Regions from separate parts of the Paenibacillus sp. HWE-109 genome, predicted to be linked through region 1. Evidence: riboswitches for the same ligand, from Rfam matches in the RefSeq annotation. Region 1 holds a riboswitch; each other region holds the start of a gene.
The links. A riboswitch is a leader RNA that binds a small molecule or an ion and turns the genes downstream of it on or off. The one in region 1 is predicted to bind cobalamin.

Region 1 (7,767 bases):
CTATACAACGATCAATTCCTTGCATGATAGTAGGTTGTACAAATTCCAGGAAACAAGTTTCCACAATTTGTTCTTTCATCTTGCTCGCAATTTCCGAAACGAACAGACGAACCTCTTCATTGCCGCCTTCTTCCCGGCTGCCATGCCCCACAAATAGAACTGCATTCATTTCTTATGTCCTCCCATTCCTAATCGCCGCAAAGCGCATTTTCAATGACGAAACCTACAGCTTCTTGGTGGCGATATCCCTCAATCTCTTTGACACGTTTGAAAAATTTATGAAAGCGCTCGTTCGGATGTCCTTCTTTCTTGTACCGCTCGACAATTCGCGTCACCAAATCCACCAGTTCATTTGGCTCAATGCCTTCAGCTACGGGCTGAGCAGCATGGGCATTCCTGCCGACGGTTTTACCTCCAAGAAATAAATCGAACTTCTCCTTGCGATAAACAATGCCGATATCTTGCTGAACAGCACCATAACACGCCATCCCACAGCCGTTGAAACCGATCTTCAATTCTTTGGGTACTTCCAAATTGCCGATTCGGTTATGAATGGCTTCCGCATACGGGATGGAGTCGCCTTTCTCCAAATTGCAAAAATCACATGCTTTTATTTGCGCAACATCACCGATGGGCGACAACAGCAAGCCAAGCGCGCTAAGCTCTGAAGTAATTCGATTCGGATCATCGGTTTGCACGCGAACGATCAACTGATGATGCGGGGAATATTCAATATCCCCACGGTCTCCCACAATCTCTCCAAGAGCGCACAACTGCGCAGCTGACATTTTTTTATTCGCGATGCCAGGACTGACAGCAAACTCAAAAATCGCTTGTGTCGCAATCAACTTAGAGTCGAACGCCAAAGCCGGACTATCCTTCCCTTGTGAGACCAACTGCAATGCTTCCATCGCCAATTGCAAGGAATTGCTGGATTGCGCTTGTGGTGATGACTTGAGCAGCGCTGGCTCAGCATTGTCTACAGACTCATCTTCTTCAATAAGCTCGCCTTCTTCATCATAAGCTTCGAAGGACTCATCGAAATCCGCTTCATCTTCCAATTGCTCCAATGCCCACGGCTCTGCTTCCGACTTCAATCTTTGATGAGGTTTCAGAGGCTGCGTTTCTGCGCTTAAGGTATATTTCCGCTGATAACCGCGGGGTGTAATCATGAGACCTTCATATAACTTGGTCGCAGAATTCCCGATAATAATCGTGGTCAGCATGCCGATATCATGATTCAGCATGTCTTCGAGAGTTGTCACAACCGTATGCTGGCGATCGCGATACGCGCTTTTCACAATGCCAACCGGTGTAAGCGGGGAACGGTATTTCAACAAAATTCGCTGGGTCTCCACAATTTGCCTGGTTCTCCTGCCACTCCGAGGGTTATACAGCGCGATCACGAAATCGGCCATTCCCGCGGCTTCTACCCGCTTCGCAATTAACTCCCATGGTGTCAGATGATCACTTAAACTAATTGTACAAGAATCATGCATAATAGGAGCTCCCAGCAGGGAACCGGAAGAGTGTACTGCCGAAATCCCCGGTATGACTTCAACCTCTACGCCGCCTTCACGTTTCCACCCTTGCTCCATTAGCACTTCATACACTAGCCCGGCCATCCCGTATACGCCGGCGTCTCCACTCGAGATGACAGCTACTTTCTTGCCTAGTTTAGCTTGTCTGACAGCTTCCTGAGCACGACTGACTTCTTCCGTCATCCCCGTCCGGACAACCTGCTGCTCCGACAATAAGCCGGCAATCAAATCAACATAGGTGTTATAACCAATGATGATTTCACTCTCTTGAATGGCTTCCCTTGCGCGTTTGGTAATATGTTCAAAGCTCCCTGGGCCAAAGCCAATAATGAGCAATTTTCCTGCCATTTCGGATCACCCTTTCTCCCTAATTAAGCTAAAAAAAAGCATTTCCAACATGAGACATGTTAGAAATGCTTGGTAAATTACTACAAGTCAATGAAACAGGAGTAACCGCTCTCTAACACGGCCTAAGTCCTCGTAGGTTATTGTGTTGTTGATTTAGGCAGGTTTCCTGACTTTAATCAACTGCTTGCGTCTTCCCAGGTATATGCCCAGTGACTTGCTGCAAGGAGCTGCCGTTATTGCACGGCTTGATTATTACAGTGGCGGGTCCGTGCCGGTTTTTCACCGGTCTTCCCTTTTAAACTATATGCAAATGGAGACATACAGCACCTAAATCCATTGATATGCAATTAGAATCATCCTATCATCTATTGATAGGCTTTGTCACGTACTTTACTTATTCATAGATTGAACGATACAAACCCTCTAGTAAACTCCGATAATTTGTAGGATCAAAGTTAATTTCTGCGAAAGAGACATGAATAACTTTATTGCTTGTTTTTACAATAAAAAAGCTGTTTTCCGCTTGTTCCGGATCAATATAAGTGAAACACTCTAACTGGCTGCTGCCTGTTCGCTCACTCAAAAAAGCCGTAGCTTCCGCACTTGCATTCGCATATTTGGGCATTCTTTAATTTCCTTTCTATGAAACAATCTATTCCTATTTAGTATACGATACATCACTGCTAAACATTCTCTTCTTTTTCAAAAGTATTTCTTTAATTTTCTGAATTTTCATACTATAATAAAACTATCAAGATATCGCTTTCATTTCAATCATGAAGGAGGAATTGATATGAGTAGTCATGACAATGGGTTGGTGTTTGTGTTTACCGGTACAAGCGGTTCGGGTCGCAAAACCATTGCCCACCGCATTGCCCAAGAACTTGGCTTCTCGTCCGTTGTTTCGTATACGACCCGCACACCAAGACCGAAGGAAATCAACGGCAAGGACTACAACTTCACTACGCGGAACGCTTTTATTGAAAGTGATATTGCTGGTGAGTTCTTTCAAACCGCCGAAATTGACGGAAATTTCTACGGTATTAAGAAAGCCGACATCGATGAATCCCTGCGCAAAAACGGAATGATTTATGTCATTGTTAATCGTTACGCCGCCAACCGCTTCAAGTACATTTATGGAGAACGTGCGGTGCGCTTATTCATCTATGTGAACAAACAAACCATCATGGAACGCCTGCTCGCCCACAATACCTCGACAGACGTCATCGATCACTATATGAATCATTACATAGAGGAAGTCTCCTATCGCAAAGACTGCGAGCATGTATTTGAAAACATGGATCTGCAAGAAACAATCAACAAAGTGAAAGCAACGATGCTCGCCCATATGCCTACGACAACAAGCTGACTCAGCGATTTAAAGACAAGAGACCCGGAATCAATTCCGAGTCTCTTTTTTTACTTTAATGGTGCCTTTTTTCTTTTCAAGGCTACATAGCCGCCTAACAACGAAATTGGAATAATGACAACAAAGCCAATCAATTCGAACCACAAGGGAACCCCATGATCCGTCAGCATCGAATCAAAACCAATTGCAGCCCCGATAACACCGATAATAGCTGCATTGAAATATTCGGCTCGTTTTGCTACCTTTGCCGCGATGAACCCTCCGAAAAATGACCAAAACAGACCCATGATCATTAAGATAAGCAATAATCCAATATTCGAATAGATTGCTTTTATCGCTTCTTCATTCACAGGGCGTCCTGCAAAATATATACTACCAAATAATGCAGTCGATATATAAGTTCCTAGATTATCAACGGCTACTCCAAGCAGTACACCCATGAAATGAAATTTTCTTTCACTTTTTTGTTCAGCCATAGATTTTTCTTCGCTCCTGATTCATTTCGAACTCCCAACCTAATCCATAATACCATGTGACTGTCTGAGTATCCAGTTCTCAACGAGTTACCTTCGCTAAATCCTCCGCTTGGCCCTTGATAAACTGGTTGCGCTTGCTCAGGAAATTAGCCATATATCGCTCCAGGAACAACCAATCAGCCAGCTTCCCCAATACGCCATAAGGTGAGGTATAATCGAACGTATCGACGATACGTGTTCCTTGCTCCTCCGCATAAAAGTGGTGGGAATGCCGGAACCTTTGGAACGCTCCCCGCACCATTTCATCGACAAAATATGTTGGTTTCTCCATTTCCGTTATTTGAACCGTCAACTGCTGTTTGACGCCTAAATGAACGGCTTCCCAGGTGACTGTCTCGCCGAGTTCAATGAAACCACGCGTCCTGCCTGCTATCGCTTTCTCCTTCGTTTGGGAGGTCGACGCCTCATGGATATCGATGCTCCGCGTTAAATCAAAGACCACATCAATCGGCGCATGGATCAGTAATTCTTGCTTAATTAACGGCATAGAATCCTTATCTCCACCACGGCGCCTGCGGATACTCTGCCGCTTGTATGTGTATGGTTTGACCTATTCTGGGAGTTGCAATCGCAACATCGCTCTCATACGCTGCTCTGACGGCTCGAGACACCGAATCGTTCCAATCGTGAACCGCCAGCGTGAAGGCTCCCCAATGTATCGGAATCAGCAGCTTCCCTTTTACATCCAGATGCGCTTGAACGGTTTCTTCCGGCATCATATGAATATCCGACCAGCGTTTATCATATTGACCGCATTCCATTAATGTCAGATCGAACGGACCATATTTGTTACCTATCTCTTTAAAATGTGGTGCATACCCACTGTCGCCACTGAAGAATACTTTCGACTTCTGGCCTTGAATTACCCACGAACACCACAACGTAGCGCCGCGGTCAGTTAAGCTTCTACCCGAGAAGTGGGTTGCCGGTGTACAAGCCAGCTTAAGACCTTCGAAAGTCAACTCATCCCACCAGTCATACTCGGCAATTGATTCAGCTTTGATGCCCCAACGAATCAAATGGCCGCCAACACCCAGTGGTACCAGAAAATGTTTCACCTTATGCTTTAATTTCATAATCGATCCATAATCCAAATGATCATAATGATCATGGGATAGCAGAACAGCATCAATCTCCGGTAATTCAGCAATTTCAAAAGGCAATCCGCCGCTATATCTGCCTTTGCCGAACCAAGGGAAAGGCGAAGGAGCCCGCCCGAACATCGGGTCCAAGAGCAGTGTTTTCCCGTCAATGGTTAGAAGCGACGCCGAGTGCCCAAACCATGTGACCTTCGTTTCCCTATCTATCTCGAAAGAAGGCACATCCATACCAGGCGGACTCGCAGGGCGCCGATTCGGACTGCTTTTCGAAAAATCACGCAAAATGCTTAATGATGTCTTCAGGCTCGTATCCATCATCGTAGGCACAGGATTTTGGAACTTCCCGTTGATATACTGTGGCGAACCCGTTAACTCCTGAATTTTCACCTGTGAGGGTTTTCGCCCAAACTGCGGGTACACATTCATAAAAATAATGACCGAAATCACAACTACTGCAACAATAACAATCCAAGTCAATAACACCTTCGCGGCCTCCAAGCTGATCTTTTGTGAATTAGTCTTTTATTTTTCCAATGCCGATATACAAAAATAAATTGACTAGATGTAATAACGTAAATTTTCATCGTATGGTTCCAAAATTCTTCGGCAATCGGGACAATAGCACAATCCATCACTGCGCCCAAGCATTCCTTCAAAATAGTCATAAGCTATCTCGAAACACAAACCATTTCAAACTTGGAGGTTGATTCGGATGAGTTGTGGAACTGGCGGTTATAATTCTTCAGCAGCTATTTTGGTACTTTTCATCTTATTAGTTATCATCACTAGTGCATTTGTTTGGTAATTCCAAACTGTACAGAAAGGGCTGCCTATTCTAATAGGCGGCTTTTTCACATACAAAAACAAGAAAAGAGCGCTCTGATGATCAGAGTGCTCTTGCTATTGCCTATATCTATCCATCCGGATTTAGATCAGTTCATATAACTGGGTAACCTCACATCGTAAGGTTGCCGCAATTTGGATAGCCGATTTCAACGGCATGATTCTTTTGTTGTCGATAAAATCAACCAGCTTCTCTGGCTTTGTTTGCAATGTCTGCGCAAGTTCCTGAACGGTCATGCCGGACTCATGAAGCCGATCATTCAGCAAGCACCGACCGAGCTCATATTTCATTGTGCAGCGCAGCCTCCATCCGTCCCTTAGAAATAATTTTCAAGAAAGCTTTTGACGAGTAAAAAAGGAAGCGCACCAATGGAGACAAAAGCGAAAAAGAAACCTTGCAGAAAATTTTTGAACATTTTCACAACCATCACTCCTATCTATTATGTCCAAATTGTGAATAACCTTATTCTACTCCTTTGTCAGTCGCCTTACCTGAATATTAGATTAAATTTCCGGCGGGATGTCCAATCGGGACATCAGCACATTCCTTCCCCCTGCCCAAACATCTATGAGCATTTGTCATACATTAATTCTGTAAGACACACGAATTCCTTACGAGAGGGTGAATTTAAATGTCATACGTAGGTGGCGTAGGTTGTGGAACTGGTGTAGGCTACAGTAATTCTGCAGCAATTTTGGTTCTTTTCATCTTGCTCGTTATCATCACTAGCGCATTTGTTTGGTAATCTGATTTCTAACAAATAAACAAAAGCTACCTGGAAAACAGGTAGCTTTTGAATGTTTACTATGTAAATGAGTAATCCTTCTTATTGCTCAGGAATGCAAGAAATGAAGCGTTCGATCGTCCCGTCAAAAGGAAATTTATTGTCTTGAATGCGCTGCCTTAGGTGCTCCAGTTCATTTCTTGCTTGCTGAATTAACGAATCTGGATATGCAAACTTCACTGCATTCACCAAGAATTCGTCTTCGTCCACAACCAGCCATTCCCCCTGCCGCCGAACATAGTCCAGATCCAAATCAACAAAGGTAACCTCATGTGGACTGCTTTTTGCCGGCTCATTAATATTGCAATAGAACTGATGGATAAGCCCATCCATAATATCGGCACTCACCGTAAACCAGGAGTCAAATGAAAAAAACTCAATGCTCCAATTATTAACCGTAAATACCTTTTGCTTCGTGTGGTGATGCAGTTTTCTCCCGTATTCACTTAAAACAATGATGTAGGTGTCCGTTCTTTCCAAGACAGTTGAGGTCCACTCATAGTGCTTGTGATTCCCGTATTTGAGCGCTTTAATTGTGATTTGATTACTCATGTTTTCCAGACCTTTCTAGACATTCATACATAATATCTTCCTCTTTTTTTCATGCTAAGATTAGGTGTTTTTATGAGGAGGTAATTTTGAAAATGAGTCTCTTTCACTTAGGTTACACGCTTGCCCTCGGCATTCCGCTCGTCCTCGGCACGATTGCTATCGCTTGGCTGGTCTTTCACCGTAGGAAGAGCAAGTCACGGTAAGCTTTGCGCAAAGCGCCGAAGATGTTGGGTGACAAATAAATTCGAAGTGCAAGAAGCCAGTAAACACAAGGGTTTGCTGGCTTTTCTATGCCAATCCCATTTCGAGTAACAGTGATTATAAGACCCTGTTAGAGCCTTGCGAACGTGATGTAATCGACTTGGGCAGGCTCTGCCGATTCGATCCGAAGTGCCCGGTTGATCTGTCCACGGTGATATTGCCCATGTAAGAGAACCTGCAACAGGATGTCCCGGATGGACGTTTGGAACGGAACTCCGCTCTGGTTCGCATAGTCGATCATCTCGTCCAACTCGGATTCCTCGAGCCCTTCGATATAGACGCGATATTGCACGGCGTTATCGTCGAACATCGTCCGGATCGCCACCAGGTCTTCCGCTTCCTCCCACAACGAATATTGCGTGCTGCCCTTGCCCTGCAATCGGGACAGCCAGACTCGTTCCGCCACCGCGACGTGCCGAACCAGCTTCAGAA
Region 2 (7,767 bases), 1.5 Mb from region 1:
CTTCGGTCTGGACGGGTTTGCAGGTTGCTCGTAAGCTAGGCGCTGGCAAACGGGTGTTGTGTATTGCGCCGGATACAGGCGAGAGATATTTAAGCATGGATATTTTTGATTAATCATGAGGGCAAGCGGACGTGAGGGCATGAGAGCATGAAGACGTGCGGGCATGAGGACATGAGGACGTGAGGACGTGAGGACGTGAGGACCGCGTGGCCTTTGTGTACGCATTGTGGATGTTCGCGAAACGCCCAAAAGGGGCTGTCCCAAAATGAGTTTTATTTCGAGGCAGCCTATTGCGTTCAATGTTGAACTGCATGGAAAAGCTACCGTTAATTTAGGTTTTTACGCATAAAAATCTAGTTTTCATGGAAAATCTCCCGTTATTTCTGATGCTTTTCCACCAAATAGCGATTTTTCCCTAAATTAGCTGGAGGTTTTCCAGTTAGATGACCGTTTAGAGCCATTAACGCTAAATTTGCAGGAGATATTCCTGTTAGTTTTGCTCCGTATCAAGACAAAATAGAGGCTGCTCTCAAGGTTTGTAAGCTTTTTGAGTCAGCCTATTTGGCATTGCCTCTTAGCACCAGCATCCGCGTGCCTTATGTAGTTGAGTACCTGCATCCCATTCCGTGTGAAGACCTGGCATCCAACATCGCGGCACCCCGTGACATGACCCCACGCAGAACGCAGATGAACTAATTGTGAACATGCGAATGATGTGCGCGCGTGGCTATTCAAAACATTTTTCTATAAATGTTGAATAAAAATTCATTATTGAGTATAATTATAAGTGTAAGAGGTTTTCAGATGAAAGGTGGATTCAGCGTGAAACTAGCGTATATCAATTCGTTCCCAGAGGGAAGTCAACTGGATAACTTTATACAGACATATACAGAGGAATGCATAAACCTAGGGTCGCAAATGTCTGTGAATTGGCAGGAACTCCACTCTCACAATGTCATTTCAGTCTATGATGAGGATACACTAGTTGGAATTGGGTACTGTTCCGAGACAGCTATTATCCATGTGCGTCCTACGTATGGTCACCGTGAAATTGAAACGATGGTCAACAAACTGCTGCAAGCCGAGCTGAAGCTCCGTTTGGTTCACAAATGATCTTATATCCCATGAAATGACGGGCTGCCTAGCGATCAGGGCGGTCTTTTTGTCGTTTGCGAATGGATATTTTGGTTATACAAAAATAATCTGGTATTTAGACAGGCTCAGTAATTGAATTGCGATGCCAATTCATTGTAAGATGAAAGGATGAACCGCAAACCCAAATTTCAGAAAGGTAGGTTTAACCATGGATACTTTGAAGCTTAAAATTCTCGAACTAATGAAAGAAGACGCCCGCCGAAGCGCGGATCTTATCGCCACAATGCTAGGAACGGCGGAGGACGAAGTGGCGCGAGCGATAAGCGAGATGGAAGCGGATAAGGTCATCGTCAAATATGCGACAGTGGTGAACTGGAGTAAAGTAGATGACGAAAAGGTTACCGCCCTAATTGAAGTGCAAATTACACCGGAACGCGGACGCGGCTTCGATGCCATCGCGGAACGGATTTACCTATATCCGGAAGTCAAATCCGTCTACTTGATGTCAGGTGCTTATGACTTGCTTGTTGAAATTGAGGGCAACTCCCTGAAGCAAGTAGCCTCTTTTGTTTCGAATAAATTGTCACCAATCGACCGTGTGCTTTCTACAAAAACAAATTTCATATTAAAAAAATACAAACAAGACGGCATTATATTCGAGGATCAGGCTGATGATCACCGTATGCTCGTTTCGCCGTAAGGAAGAGGGAACGTCATGATCAAAGATGAGACAACGATCCAGCCGAACAAGGTCAAATCCATGCAGGACTACCTGGCTCCTGCCGTACGTGAGATCAAGCCATCCGGGATTCGCAAGTTTTTTGATTTGGTAAGCAACAGCAAGGATGATATTATTTCGCTTGGTGTAGGGGAGCCTGACTTTTCAACACCGTGGCATGTGCGTGAAGCTGCCGTGTATTCCCTTGAGCGCGGCCGAACCAAATATACGCCAAACTCCGGGATTCCAGAGCTTCGTGAAGCGATTGCCGATTATTTGCACACCTCGTTCAAAGTGAAGTATGAGCCTTCCAACGAAGTGCTTGTTACAGTAGGCGGCAGCGAAGCGATTGACTTGGCACTGCGCGCTTTGGTTACGCCAGGGGACGAGATTCTTATTCCGGAGCCTTGCTACATTTCATATTCACCTATTACGAGTATTAGTGGCGGTGTTCCAGTAGGCATTGAAACTTTCGCCAAGGATCAATTCAAGCTTACGGAGAAAGCTTTGCGCGATGTTATTACGCCACGTTCCAAAATTTTAATTCTTTGTTACCCAAGCAATCCTACTGGCGGTATCATGACTTATGAAGATTGGCTCCCGATTGCTAAAGTGGTGGAAGAAAATGATTTGATCGTGATTTCGGATGAAATTTATGCCGAATTAACATATGGACAGAAGCACGTAAGTTTCGCAGCTGTACCGGGAATGAAAGATCGGACCATTCTGGTTAGCGGCTTTTCCAAAGCATTCGCAATGACAGGTTGGCGGATGGGGTACGCTTGCGGCCATTCAGAACTAATATCGGCTATGACCAAAATTCACCAATATACGGTGATGTGCGCACCAGTCATGGGCCAGGTTGCAGCACATGAGGCGCTGACCAATGGTTTGGAAGAGAAAGATCGTATGATAGAGTCCTATAACCAGCGCAGACGGTTGATTGTCAAAGGGTTTCGCGAGATTGGCTTAGAGTGCCATGAACCGCAAGGCGCGTTCTATGCCTTCCCAAGTATTGTCGCAACAGGGCTGACCTCGGATGAATTTGCGCAAAAATTGTTGTTTGAAGCAAAGGTCGCAGCGGTACCTGGAGATGTGTTTGGCTTAGGAGGCGAAGGCTTCTTGCGCTGCTCTTATGCATACAGTGTTTCTCAACTTAATGAAGCGTTAGAACGCATTGGAAAATTTTTGAGAAAATTGTAAATTGTTAAGTAATAGATATGTTCATTATGTCAGAAAACTGGTATTCTTGTAGTAGGGAGGGATGAGCATGGCTTTTATGGAATACCAACTATCAACCTATCAGAAACATATTCAAATTCGTGAACAAGATTTCGGAAAGCGTTGGTTGACTAAGCGTGCGAAGAAGCGGAATTCCCTCATCTTACTCGAAGAAGAGATTCATTCTTTACGACGTAAGCTGGAACAGTTGGTTCTCGATGGGGAAGAAATGACCTCTGAATCTGTCGTCGAATTGAGTACAATCCTAGACCAAAGAATAAATGAATATATGAACAACGGGAAGAAAAGTCGGTGAAAACCGACTTTTCTCGCGACTACAGAAGGATATAGATCACATACGGAGGTACGTTCACAACATGAAAGCGAAATGGCTATTGGTTATGATGGTTGGACTTATGGTACTGCTGGCAGGATGTGGTGGACCTAAGCCAGATGTTTCTATTTTTATTATGGGATCAAGCGGGTTCCCGAGTGAAGCAGCGGAGAAATTGGAAGTTTCGCTGAAATCCAAGGTGGGCGAGACCCCTACGGTCAAGGTTGTTAGTTCCCCTATTTTCTCTTTGGAGAAAATGATTGTAGAATTGGCTGCCGGCGGCAATGGCATCTTCATTCTTGGGGACGACCAGTTTAAATCTCTCAGTAATCAAGCAGGATTCGTGTCCTTGGATGAAACGATTAAACCGGAGGATTACCCGGATGGGGTTGTCGAAATCAAAGAAGAAGGCAAGCCGTCCGAAAAGCATTTATACGGAATTCCGCTTACAGGAAACAAGTGGATGAAAGAGCAAGGTTTTGAAGGAAAAGGGTTGGTAGCGTTCATTCCTCAGAATGCGCCAAAGCTGAATGAAGCCAAGCAAGTGCTCAAAGTGATTGCACAAAAGTAACAAGAAGTCTATAATCGACAAAGAGATTGATAGTCAAATACGCCGCCATAGGTGCTGGCAAGCTTATTCCTAAGCTTGTCTGCTTAAAAGGGAAGCCGGTTGAAGTCCGGCACGGTCCCGCCACTGTAATCCACGCAAGCGATAGGTGGAAAGTCAGGATACCTGCCCATGGAGCCTTTTTACGACATCCTTCGAGGAAAAGGATCGCGTTAAATCAGGAAGCAAACGTCAAGTTGCTGAACACCGCGATTTATCGTCCCTCTGTTCCTTCAGGAACAGGGGGCTTTTTTGTTAGGCTCAAACCGGCTAGGATCAATCGAAATCAAGCACAAAGAGAGAGGGTTAATGATAATGGAAAAGAAGTTCGTCAAAAAAGCGCTGATTCTTACAGTTGCGTTAGCAACGGCAGTCAGTTTAGCAGCCTGTGGGAAGAAAGAAGCAGAAATAACGAATCCATCGAAGCTGGGCGGCGAGGGGACTAAAGCGCCAACGGTGACAACAACACCGGCAGCAGCGAAGAAGACCGTTTATCCACTGAAGATTAAAGATGCAACAGGCAAAGAGTTTACGTTTGAGAAAGCGCCTGAGAAGATTGCATCCGTATCACCGGCAGAAACCGAGGCGCTGTTTGCTCTAGGTTTGGAAGCTAACATCGTAGGTGTCTCGGATTTTGATGATTACCCGGATGCGGCAAAAACCAAGCCCAAATTAGGCAGTATCACGAAACCTAACCAAGAAGCGCTGATTGCCTCCAATGCGAATATTGTGTTTACAGGGGTTTCGATGAAAGTAGATACGGTGGAGCAGCTTCGCGCATTAAATGTTAACATTTTCAAAGTAGAGCCTAAAACGCTGGATGATGTGATTGTGAACATTCAAACTTATGGACTGATTACAGATCACCAAGAGCAAGCGGAGAAAATTGTTGCCAAAATGAAGGCAGACCGTCAAAAGGTTGTCGACGCCGTCAAAGATGTGAAGCAAGAGAACAAGAAGAAGGTCTACATTGAATTCAGCCCGGGCTGGACTGTGGGCAGCGGAGAATTCATGGACGAGTTGATTAAGCTATCAGGCGGCATCAATGTAGCTGGAGATGGAAAAGGCTGGTATCAAATCAGCGAAGAGAAGATCATTCAGCAAAACCCGGCTGTTATTTTATTTGCTAACGGCGTTATCGATACGAAGAGCAAGAAATCACTGGACGAAATCATCCGTACGCGCAGTGGCTGGGATACGATCGAAGCCGTGAAGAACAAGCAAGTGATCGGCCTTGATCAAAATATGCTGAGCCGCCCGGGACCTCGATTGACAGACGGACTGCTTCAAATGGCTAAAGGCATTTATCCCGAACTGGTGAAATAAATGAAAAGAAAATTAGTGCTATGGGGAGGAGTAGGAGTTATACTCCTTCTTCTTTCTATTCTGGTGAGTTTATCACTGGGAACAGCGAATCTGCCTGTCTTGCAAATCGCAGGAATTCTGGGCAAGCATATCCCATGGCTTGGCGACTATATCGACGCGAACTGGCAGCAATCAGCAGAGCAAATTATTAATAAAGTGCGATTTCCTCGCGTCTTGCTCGGCATTCTGGTGGGTGCGGCGCTGTCTATCGCGGGTGCGGCTTTTCAAGGTGTTTTGCGAAATCCCTTGGCAGATCCGTATGCGCTCGGGGTATCGTCTGGGGCATCGGTTGGCGCTGCTTTCCTCATCTATTTTGGGCTGCAGATGGCGTGGTTTGGACAATGGTCGATTCCGATTGTTGCTTTCATTACCGGACTTCTTTCCTTATTTCTAGTTCTGAAGCTCGCTCAAATCGAAGGAAAGCTCAAAATGGAAACGTTGATCTTGTCAGGCGTTGTTATGCAGGCCTTCCTGGGGGCCATCGTATCGTTCATGGTTTCGATTTCCAAACAGGTGATCAATGAAATCGTTTTTTGGCTAATGGGCAGCCTGGCGATGCGCGGCTGGTCGTATATTTACATCATTACACCCTATTTGCTTATTGGCATTATTGTGCTTTTGGGCTATGCACGTTCTTTGAATTTGCTCGCTTTGGGGGAGCGGCAAGCGTCACATCTAGGCGTCAATGTCGAGCGGACCAAGTTAGTCGTACTGGTCGTGGCTACTTTCTTGACGGCAGCTGCCGTTTCGGTTGCTGGTGTTATTGGATTTGTCGGTCTCATCGTTCCGCATTTGGTCCGATTGGTTGTAGGACCTGATTATCGCTTGATTATTCCTTTATCCGCGATTGGCGGAGGGATCTACGTTCTGTGGGCGGATACGATGGCTCGCACGGTATTAAGTCCAACCGAAATTCCATTGGGTGTCATTACGGCCTTCTTGGGCGCCCCGTTTTTTGCGTATTTGCTACATAAGGATAAGAAAACGTTAAGAGGTTGATCAACATGATTAAAGTGGAGCACCTTTCGCAAAGTTTCTTGGAGCAGCAAGTGCTGGAGAAGATTACCTTCGAGGTCAAGCAAGGCGAGTTTTTTGGCATTATCGGACCCAATGGAAGCGGGAAGTCGACGCTGCTTCGACTTTTATCCGGCATAGATCCAGTGAAATCCGGGAAAGTCCAGTTGGATGGACGAGAAGCGTCAGCTTTTTCCCGCAAAGAATTGGCTAGATGGCTCGCTGTGCTGCAGCAGGATGCGCTTCCTCCGGTAGGCTTTACGGTTCGTGAAGTGGTGGAGATGGGGCGCTATCCATTTCAGAATTGGCTAGGCGAGGATTCTGCAGATGCGGAGGGTTTAATTGAAGGGATCGTGAGACGGCTGCATTTGGAGCCATTGATCGACAGGACCATCGAGCGGCTAAGCGGCGGGGAACGACAGCGTGTTGCGCTGGCCAAAGTGATGGCACAACAGCCACGGCTGCTGATGCTGGATGAACCGACCACCTTTCTGGATATTGGGTACCAAGTCCAAATGATGGATTATATTAGAGAATGGCAGAGCGAAGCGGAGTTAACGGTCGTTGCGGTTCTGCATGACTTAAACTTGGCTGCTCAGTACTGCACGCGTTTGATGGTCGTCCACAATGGGCGAATGGCTGCCATTGGAACGCCTGAAGAAATCATAACCAGCGAATTAATCAAAGCGGTGTATGGAACAGAACCGATCGTTCTGCGCCATCCTGTCAACGAAGCACCGCAAATTTTATTACAGCCAGGCAAATAAGTGAAATAACGGAGGATGACATAATGAGCGAATTGGCGTCTATTCTTAATCGTATTGAGTCTATTCATGAAGAGGCAGTGAATCAAGCGAATGATCATTTGAATCAATTAACCAAGCCGCAAGGAAGTCTGGGCAAGTTGGAAGATATCGCGCGTCAAGTTGCGGGCATTACGGGTGAAATCATGCCTGATTTGGACAAAAAAGCCGTCATCGTCATGGCTGGCGATCATGGTGTCTGCGAGGAAGGAATCAGTGCGTTCCCTGCGGAAGTGACGCCGCAAATGGTATTCAACTTTCTATCCGGAGGGGCTGCGGTTAATGTGCTGGCGAGGCATGCAGGCGCTGATGTCATCTGCGTGGATATGGGCGTTAACGCGGATTTGGAGCATCCAGAGCTTGTTTCGCGTAAAGTGCGCAAAGGCACACGCAATATGGCGCGGGAATCGGCTATGACGAAGCAAGAGGCTGTACAAGCCATTCAGGCGGGCGCTGAGCTCGTTGATGAGCTGGTAGAGAAGGGATATCGTCTCTTCGCCACCGGGGAGATGGGGATTGGCAATACAACGGCAAGCGCGGCTATTCTATGCGCGCTGACGGGTCTGGATGCCAGCATAGCCGTTGGCCGTGGAACAGGCATTGATGATGC
Region 3 (7,767 bases), 3.8 Mb from region 1:
CACGAATCCTTCGAAATCAAGAACGACCACGTCGCCGTTAGCTGCTTGTCCTTCTTCAAGAACAACCAATTCAGCGTGACGTTGTTGCAAACGCGTAAGCTCTTCGTTCAATTCTTCTTCTGTAACCGCTGCGCTAACTGCTTCTACTTCGATACCTTTGTAGTCGCCAAGCGTAACTTCAGGTTTAACCGTTACTTTAGCTTTGAACTTAAGAACTTGACCTTTGGCGAATTGCTCAACGTCAACTTCAGGGCGATCAACAGGCTCGATTTTGACTTCTTCAATCGCTTCTACGTAAACTTCTGGCAGAATGATATCCAAAGCATCTTGGTACAAGCTTTCTACACCAAATTTAGCTTCAAAGATAGAACGTGGTACTTTCCCTTTACGGAAACCTGGAACATTTACTTTCGCTGATACCTTTTTGAATGCTTTATCCAAAGCATCTGCGACGCGCTCTGCGCCAACTTCCACTTCAAGAACGCCTACGTTCTTCTCTATTTTTTCCCAACTTGCTTTCATTTTATGCTTTCCCCTCCAAAAATGTACGATGACATATTTTCACGTTACGCTCATTATAACCATTCTATTATAACATATAACAATTTCATTTCAAGGCGACCTTTTGGAGCTACGAAAGTTCATGGGTAAACTGCTTCACAAACGCCTGCAGCACTAGGTGTGCCCGCTTCCATTGCAGGGTCATCGAATCCACAATCCCATAGTTATCTAGTATTTCTTCACGGTTCACCGTACCAAATAATTTCTCTTGCAGAATCGCGTGCAGCGCGGATGCCCACACGTCGACCGCCCCTTCTTCCGCACTAAGCAGATCCGTGTAGATGGATGTGCCATAGGCGTAGGCCAGAAACTCCTGCCACGTTTGTCTGGCAAAATACACGAAGTCAGGTTGGCTGATTTCACTAATGTCCCCTACCCGGCGAATCATATCACGAATCCGCAATGGAAATTCTTCGGGACCTAGCGGCGTCTCCTCAATCTCCACGGCAACCTTTTTCCCATTCTTGGGAAACTCGATAAAGCCATGTTCACCCATGTGCTTGAGCGCTTGCAGCGCTTTGAATTGAATGTGCGGATGCCGGGGCCGTTCACTGAGCCATTCCTTAACCGATTGGCTGACCTCCTCTTGGTCGATGAAACCGAGCTGTTCAAGCGCACTGACCTGCTGCTCCAATGTGCCTTCTCTTAACAGATTCAGCAATTTAAGCGTAAATCCTTCATCCGTTGTTTTTTCTTTTATGTATTGCCTTAAAAGTTCCTTCTCCTCTTCCTCATCCTCTTCAGGCGGAGCCGCGCCCGGAAACATCGTTTCTGGAAACATGGTGTAGAGCCAATGACGCAATGCTTCCCATTGATCCGTTTTACTTGCTTCGACATTTGGGAACTGGAGTAGAAAAGTAAGCAGTTGAAGAGCATCCGTGTATTGCTCAGTTCGCAGAAAGCGAGTCAACTCTTCTTCGTAGTACTGCTCTGTTTTGGGAAAAAGAATTAAATTATTCATAGATGGTTCTGTTATGGTCATCACCTCAGAAATCATGGTCTTGCTGGTCACAGTTTACTTGATTGTCAGAGTGATTGCAAAATAATTATGAATCGAGGGTTGACTTCCTATAAAATGATATGATATATTAACTCTCGCTTCGCTAAACGGATTCATTCCGCTAGGTAAGAAGAGGTTTATGTCTCAGTAGCTCAGCTGGATAGAGCACACGCCTTCTAAGCGTGCGGTCGGGGGTTCGAATCCCTCCTGGGACGTCATGCAAGTTCGAAAGACCGCGAGAAATCGCGGTCTTTTTTTGTTTTATTTAGATAGAGGGTATACTTGGTTCCACCTCTTGATAAGAGTCTCCAAGGACTTCTATTCGTGTAAAATAGCCACCCTCGGCACAAATAAGAGCTCTTTGAGACTCCTACCGCTTCTTGTTTGGGGGTTTTTGCGCGTTTCACCGAAGATAAAAGCCCCCAAAGACTTCTATTCACGATAAAAACTACCTTTTTGTGCAAATAGGGGCTGCCAGAGACTCTTATCTTGCTACGAATCTTTCAATTTGTGCTATAATCATCTCAATTACATAAGTTCGAATAAATGAGGTGCCCTTGTTCGCAACAAGGGGTAACAGGGAATCGGGTGCAAATCCCGAGCGGTCCCGCCACTGTATTCGGGGAGTTTCTTTCTATCAATGTCACTTGATATGTCATCAGGGAAGGCCGAAAGAAAACGAAGATCCGAGAGCCAGGAGACCTACCTTCATTTATGTACCCACAACCCTTCGCGGAAAGGAGCGGTGTACGTCAGTCCTTCGACAAAGCCGTTTCTTTGTCGTGTATTCGTACGTACCCACGACCTGTCCACATGGATTGGTCTTTTTTGTTTGGACTTATTTATATTCGATGAAAAAAGGAGATTTCCGAAAAAATGTCAATCAAATCAAAAAGAATGTCAAGCTTTCTGCTGCTTGTGATCGGATTTGCGCTCTATCTATTTATCAATGAACCTCAATCCGCCTATGCAATGCACATTATGGAGGGGTTCCTGCCTGTGGGCTGGGCTATTTTCTGGTGGGTCGCTTTCCTCCCATTCTTCTTCCTCGGACTGCGTTCCCTCATTAAGATTACCAAAGAAAACCCCGAGCTCAAAATTATGCTCGGGCTTGCCGGAGCGTTCACTTTCGTGCTCTCCGCACTGAAGATTCCATCCGTTACGGGGAGCAGCTCCCATCCGACAGGTACGGGTCTTGGAGCTGTAATGTTCGGGCCGCTGCCTATGAGCGTGCTGGGCTCCATTGTATTGATGTTCCAAGCCGTATTGCTCGCGCATGGCGGGCTTACAACACTCGGAGCTAACGCTTTCTCCATGGCCCTTGCAGGCCCGGTTGTCGGTTTCTTCATCTATAGGTTCATGATGAAAACGACAGGCAAGCAGAAATGGTCCATTTTCCTGGCAGCTGCCTTGGCTGACTTATCTACCTACGTGGTTACATCCATTCAACTAGCTCTGGCCTTCCCGGCTGAACAAGGCGGCTTCATTGCTTCTTTCTTTAAATTTGGCGGGATTTTCGCCATCACACAAATCCCGCTTGCTATTAGTGAAGGTATTTTAACCGTATTAATCTGGAATTGGTTGCAAGCTTATAGCCCCAAAGAACTGACGATTCTGCAGCATAAAATGAAAGGAGCATCCGAACAATGAAATCACGCACCAAAAACATTCTCATGCTGATCGCTATTGTACTCTTGGCCGTGCTGCCTCTCGTCCTCGTGAACGGTGAATTCGGCGGTGCCGATGATGCCGCAGAACAATTGATCCAGACCATCCAACCTTCCTATGAACCGTGGTTCTCCTCTTTCTTTGAATTGCCTGCGGAGACAGAAAGCATGCTGTTCGCCCTGCAGGCGGCTATCGGCGCAGGTTTCATCGGTTTTGCTTTTGGACTATTCAAAGGAAGGGCGTCGAAATCCAAGTCCCAATGATGAAACGAATTGATACACTCGCCTACAGCAATGCGTTACGCGACCTTTCCCCGATGTGGAAATGCGCTTTTGCCATGATCATGCTCTTGTTTACTTATATGGCTCATCCGCTCGTTCAAATTCTTCTGGCTATATGGATGACGTTATGGACCGTGGTTTATGCCCGTATTCCGCTGAGGTTTTACATCTCGCTAATTGCCATCGCCTGCTTGTTTTTTGTAGGAAGTGTGCCTGCCCTTATCATTGAAATCCAGCCATTGCAAGCAAGCTATCCTGGTCTTCATGAGGTGGCAAGCCTAACCTTTCTGAATTGGCATTTATTCATTACTTCGTCGGGACTCCTGCTTGTGGGACAACTGTTCGCTCGCATTGTCGCCTGTCTGTCCTGCATGACTTTTATTATTTGCAGCACCCCTTTTGCGGAATTGCTTCAAGTTTTGAAAAAAGTCCGAGTGCCTAAACTCGTATTGGAAATTATGCTGATTATGTACCGGATTTTATTTATGCTTTTTGAAACAGCCCAAGATATGTATGTCGCGCAGCAAGCCAGAGGCGGCCAGAACGGCTTCCGCAACCGCCTGAGAGATACAGCCACTTTAATTGTCCAAATGTTTATCAAAACGATGCAGCAGTATAAATCGCTGTCCAATGGGCTCGTCTCCAGAGGCTTCACGGAAGACATCCACATGGCGCCCTACCAAGCTAAACCCATACCACTCCGATACAAAGTGGAAAGCAGCGTAGGATTCACTCTTTTGCTGCTGCTCGAATTATGGCTTCGCTGGAGGAGTGCCCTATGAGTGCAATATTTGAAACCCTGGCCGTGAGCTTCAGCTATCCAGGAACGCAAACCAAGGCTCTCAACGAGCTGAACATCGCGATCCCCGAAGGAAAAAAAACGGCCATTTGCGGTCACAATGGTTCCGGTAAGTCAACGTTATTCCTCCATACGATTGGCATTCACGAGCCTGCGTCAGGCCAGGTTTTGTGGAAGAACATGCCTTTGAAGTATGAACGCAAAGCTCTGAAGCAGCTGCGTCAGGACATTGGTCTCGTCTTTCAAGATCCAGAGCAGCAGCTCATTTTGAATACCCCTTACGAAGATGTTACCTATGGACTGCGCAATGCCGGAATGCCTGAGCCAGAAATCAAGCATCGTGCTGAAGCCATCTTGCGCACGATGCGCATCGAGCATTTGGCCCATACACCGATCCATCATTTGAGTCTCGGCCAGAAGAAGCGAGTAGCGCTGGCTGGCGTGCTCGTCCTTGAACCAAAGCTGCTGCTGCTGGATGAACCTACAGCCTATTTGGACCGCATCTCCGAACAACAGCTTATCGAAGAGCTTGATCGTATTCATCATCGCGGAATCACGCTTGTCATGGCAACTCATGATATGAATCTTGCCTATGCATGGGCCGATTGGGTTCTTGTTCTGGATCGTGGTCAATGTGTAATGGCAGGTACGCCATCCGATATTTTCAGCCAGACGGAAACTATTCAATCGCTGGGATTGGATAAACCTATGCTGCTGGATTTGTGGGAATCCTTACCTGAAGCAAACAGGGAAGGCGTCAGTGCACCAAGAAATGTAGCGGATTTCAAAAGCCATTTACTTAAAAGCTTTTCATAAAAAAGAGGCTTTCCTTGCAAGGTTGAAAACCTTGCGGGAAGCCTCTTTTGTGTTCCTATATCAGTGAATGAAGTATCGACGATTGCGGTTCATGCTACTGCTTGATGCGGCTAACGCCAGTTCGCCCTTTGCCTGTGGGTACAAAGCTATCCTCATAGGTGTAGATCATATGATCCTCCAAAGGCCGGCCCTCCAGGAGATGCTCGCGGACCAGTCTTCTTCCTGATTCCGGTGTCATCTCTTTATACCAAACCCCTTGCGGATACACAGTAACCACACAGGCATCCTCGCAGCGTCCATTGCATCTTGTGCGTGTAGTATGGATGAGACCCTCTGCACCATGCAGAGCAATTTCATCACGAATAGCCAGGGTCGTTTCATCCCCCATTTTCTTGAGACAGGAACCGCCATTGCAAATTAATACATGATGCTTCACTGTAGATAAATCCCAAGTACTCATAACGTCCTCCTTGCTTTACGTAAATTTCGGATAATGCGGCACGTCCGCAAGCAGTGAGCGGGTATAGGAATGCTTCGGATCGGCCAAAATATCCTGCGTCCTGCCCTGCTCGACGATTAGACCCTCATGCAAAACAAGAAGCCGATCACAGAGTGAAGCGACTACTGCAATATCATGGGAGATAAATAAGTAGCTAACCTGCCGGGTTTGATGCAGGGTATGCAGCAGCTCGATGACTTGGGCTTGCACCGATACATCCAGTGCCGAAAGACATTCATCCAGGATGATCAACTCAGGCTCTGCCACAAGCGCCCGGGCGATGCATACGCGCTGACATTGGCCTGTACTCAGCTCATGCGGGTAGCGGCTCAGGAAGGATTCATTCAATCCGACTGCCTCAAGCAGCTCGGCATATACCCGGTCTTGTTCTTGCGGACGACTTTGGTGTGCCTGGAATTGCAGAAACGCCTCACTTAGGCTTCGTTTCATCGTCCAGGCCGGGTTTAAGCTGTTTCTCGGGTCTTGAAACACGATCTGAATCGATTTGCGCGATGTCTGGCGAACACGCTTGTTCGCCAGGGATGCTCCATACCACTGCATGCTTCCTTCATCTGGACGTTCCAGATCCATCAAGCAGCGTGCCAATGTGCTTTTCCCTGAGCCGGACATGCCGATTAAACCGACACTTTCGCCAGGCGCTATCGTAAATGTGACGTTTTGGAGCACTTTTTTCTTTGCGTAAGCTTTGGATACGCCATCAACGACCAGCATAGACCGTACCTCATCTTTCCACCGGCACCTGAGCCAGTTCCTCTGACCTAATAGATGAAGAAGGCATCTTAGGTATAGCATCTAGTAATTGTCGCGTGTAAGCATGCGCAGGGTTCGTGAATACCTGCTGAATATCGCCTGTCTCCACAACCTGACCACCGCGCATCACACAGACGCGATCAGCGATTTGAGCAACTAGCCGCAGATCATGCGAAATAAAGATAAGAGCCATCTGATGTTTCAAACGCAGCTCATTCAACAGTTCCATGATTCTAGCCTGGGTGCTTACATCAAGCGCTGTTGTCGGCTCGTCCGCCACGATAATATCGGGTTGATGAATCATCGCCATCGCGATGACGACACGCTGACGCATCCCTCCGCTGAGTTCGTGCGGATAACAGCCATAGGTATCCGCAGACAAACCCATTTGCTCCAGAAGCTCAAGCACCTTCTCTTTGGCAGCCGCCTTCGTCCAAGAACTGCCTCGCATCAGCAGGCATTCGCGCAGCTGCTCGCCGATACGTAGGACTGGATTCAGAGAATCCATTGGATCTTGCGTTATATAGGCAATTCGCCGCCCGCGAATGCGGCGCCAATCCTTCCACCTGTACGCAGAGGTATCCTCTCCGAATAATTGGATTGAACCCTCTTGTTGATGAAGGGGCAGTCTGAGCAAGCCCAATGAAGCAAGCGCGAGTGTGCTCTTGCCTGAGCCGCTCTCCCCCACTAGGCCTAGACATTCACCTGGATACAATCGGAGGTCCACCTTGTGAAGAATAGGAGAAGTGGCTGATTTGCCGTTCTCTTGCAGAGTAATCGTGACGCTGCGCATGTCTAAAATTGGAGCGCCCGACACTCCAGCAGCCCAAGGGGCAATCGGTGGAGGTGCTATGATTTTATGCAATCGTCTGCGCCCAAACAATTGCGGAACTGAAGGTTTGCGCGGTTCCAGTGCATCCTTCAAGATGTCGCCCAAATAATTGGCGGCTAATACGGTAAGCAAGATCGCCATGCCTGGGGCAATAAACAACCAAGGCGCTTCTTCCAGATAGGCTCTGCCTTCGTTCAGCATCGCCCCCCACTCCGGCTGCGGCGGCTTAATCCCCAGCCCCAGGAAGGACATCGAAGCGATGCTAAGCATGATACTCCCCATATCCAGCGTCACCAAGACCAGAATCGGTCCTGCCAAAGCGCCTAGAATATGCGTCCCGATAATTTTCCATGCGGGAATGCCCATAGCTCGAGCGGCCGTCACGTATCCATCCCCCCGGATCGATAGAACATAACTGCGAATCATACGGGCATACGAGGGCCAGGAGACAGCCGCGACAGCAATAAGCAAGCTGGGCAATCCTGCGCCTAGTAAAGTAGCGAGCGTTATTGCTAGAACCATTTGCGGAAAGGAGAAAAG

Region 2: it holds a riboswitch for cobalamin, as region 1 does, so the genes downstream of both, LOZ80_RS23945 (ABC transporter substrate-binding protein) here and cobJ (precorrin-3B C(17)-methyltransferase) in region 1, are expected to answer to the same signal.
Region 3: it holds a riboswitch for cobalamin, as region 1 does, so the genes downstream of both, LOZ80_RS01675 (energy-coupling factor ABC transporter permease) here and cobJ (precorrin-3B C(17)-methyltransferase) in region 1, are expected to answer to the same signal.

Annotation. Positions count from the first base shown of each region.
Region 1 is NZ_CP091881.1:4,149,846-4,157,612, forward strand. It holds gene LOZ80_RS17870 (sirohydrochlorin chelatase) at 1-169, opposite strand, end outside; gene cobJ (precorrin-3B C(17)-methyltransferase) at 189-1,889, opposite strand; cobalamin riboswitch at 2,029-2,235, opposite strand; gene LOZ80_RS17880 (hypothetical protein) at 2,284-2,514, opposite strand; gene LOZ80_RS17885 (guanylate kinase) at 2,683-3,258, shown strand; gene LOZ80_RS17890 (hypothetical protein) at 3,309-3,734, opposite strand; gene LOZ80_RS17895 (SRPBCC family protein) at 3,814-4,281, opposite strand; gene LOZ80_RS17900 (MBL fold metallo-hydrolase) at 4,289-5,245, opposite strand; gene LOZ80_RS17905 (YjcZ family sporulation protein) at 5,607-5,699, shown strand; gene LOZ80_RS17910 (XRE family transcriptional regulator) at 5,822-6,028, opposite strand; gene LOZ80_RS17915 (YjcZ family sporulation protein) at 6,370-6,483, shown strand; gene LOZ80_RS17920 (DUF402 domain-containing protein) at 6,565-7,074, opposite strand; gene LOZ80_RS17925 (DinB family protein) at 7,406-7,767, opposite strand, start outside.
Region 2 is NZ_CP091881.1:5,624,680-5,632,446, reverse strand. It holds gene cysK (cysteine synthase A) at 1-113, shown strand, start outside; gene LOZ80_RS23970 (hypothetical protein) at 823-1,113, shown strand; gene LOZ80_RS23965 (Lrp/AsnC family transcriptional regulator) at 1,304-1,795, shown strand; gene LOZ80_RS23960 (aminotransferase class I/II-fold pyridoxal phosphate-dependent enzyme) at 1,811-3,016, shown strand; gene LOZ80_RS23955 (aspartyl-phosphate phosphatase Spo0E family protein) at 3,084-3,350, shown strand; gene LOZ80_RS23950 (hypothetical protein) at 3,412-3,939, shown strand; cobalamin riboswitch at 3,972-4,123, shown strand; gene LOZ80_RS23945 (ABC transporter substrate-binding protein) at 4,291-5,301, shown strand; gene LOZ80_RS23940 (FecCD family ABC transporter permease) at 5,302-6,339, shown strand; gene LOZ80_RS23935 (ABC transporter ATP-binding protein) at 6,345-7,121, shown strand; gene cobT (nicotinate-nucleotide--dimethylbenzimidazole phosphoribosyltransferase) at 7,145-7,767, shown strand, end outside.
Region 3 is NZ_CP091881.1:367,711-375,477, reverse strand. It holds gene tig (trigger factor) at 1-522, opposite strand, end outside; gene LOZ80_RS01685 (hypothetical protein) at 632-1,522, opposite strand; tRNA gene LOZ80_RS01680 (tRNA-Arg) at 1,703-1,776, shown strand; cobalamin riboswitch at 2,095-2,285, shown strand; gene LOZ80_RS01675 (energy-coupling factor ABC transporter permease) at 2,438-3,211, shown strand; gene LOZ80_RS01670 (energy-coupling factor ABC transporter substrate-binding protein) at 3,208-3,492, shown strand; gene cbiQ (cobalt ECF transporter T component CbiQ) at 3,489-4,292, shown strand; gene LOZ80_RS01660 (energy-coupling factor ABC transporter ATP-binding protein) at 4,289-5,125, shown strand; gene LOZ80_RS01655 ((2Fe-2S) ferredoxin domain-containing protein) at 5,220-5,585, opposite strand; gene LOZ80_RS01650 (ABC transporter ATP-binding protein) at 5,601-6,356, opposite strand; gene LOZ80_RS01645 (dipeptide/oligopeptide/nickel ABC transporter permease/ATP-binding protein) at 6,367-7,767, opposite strand, start outside.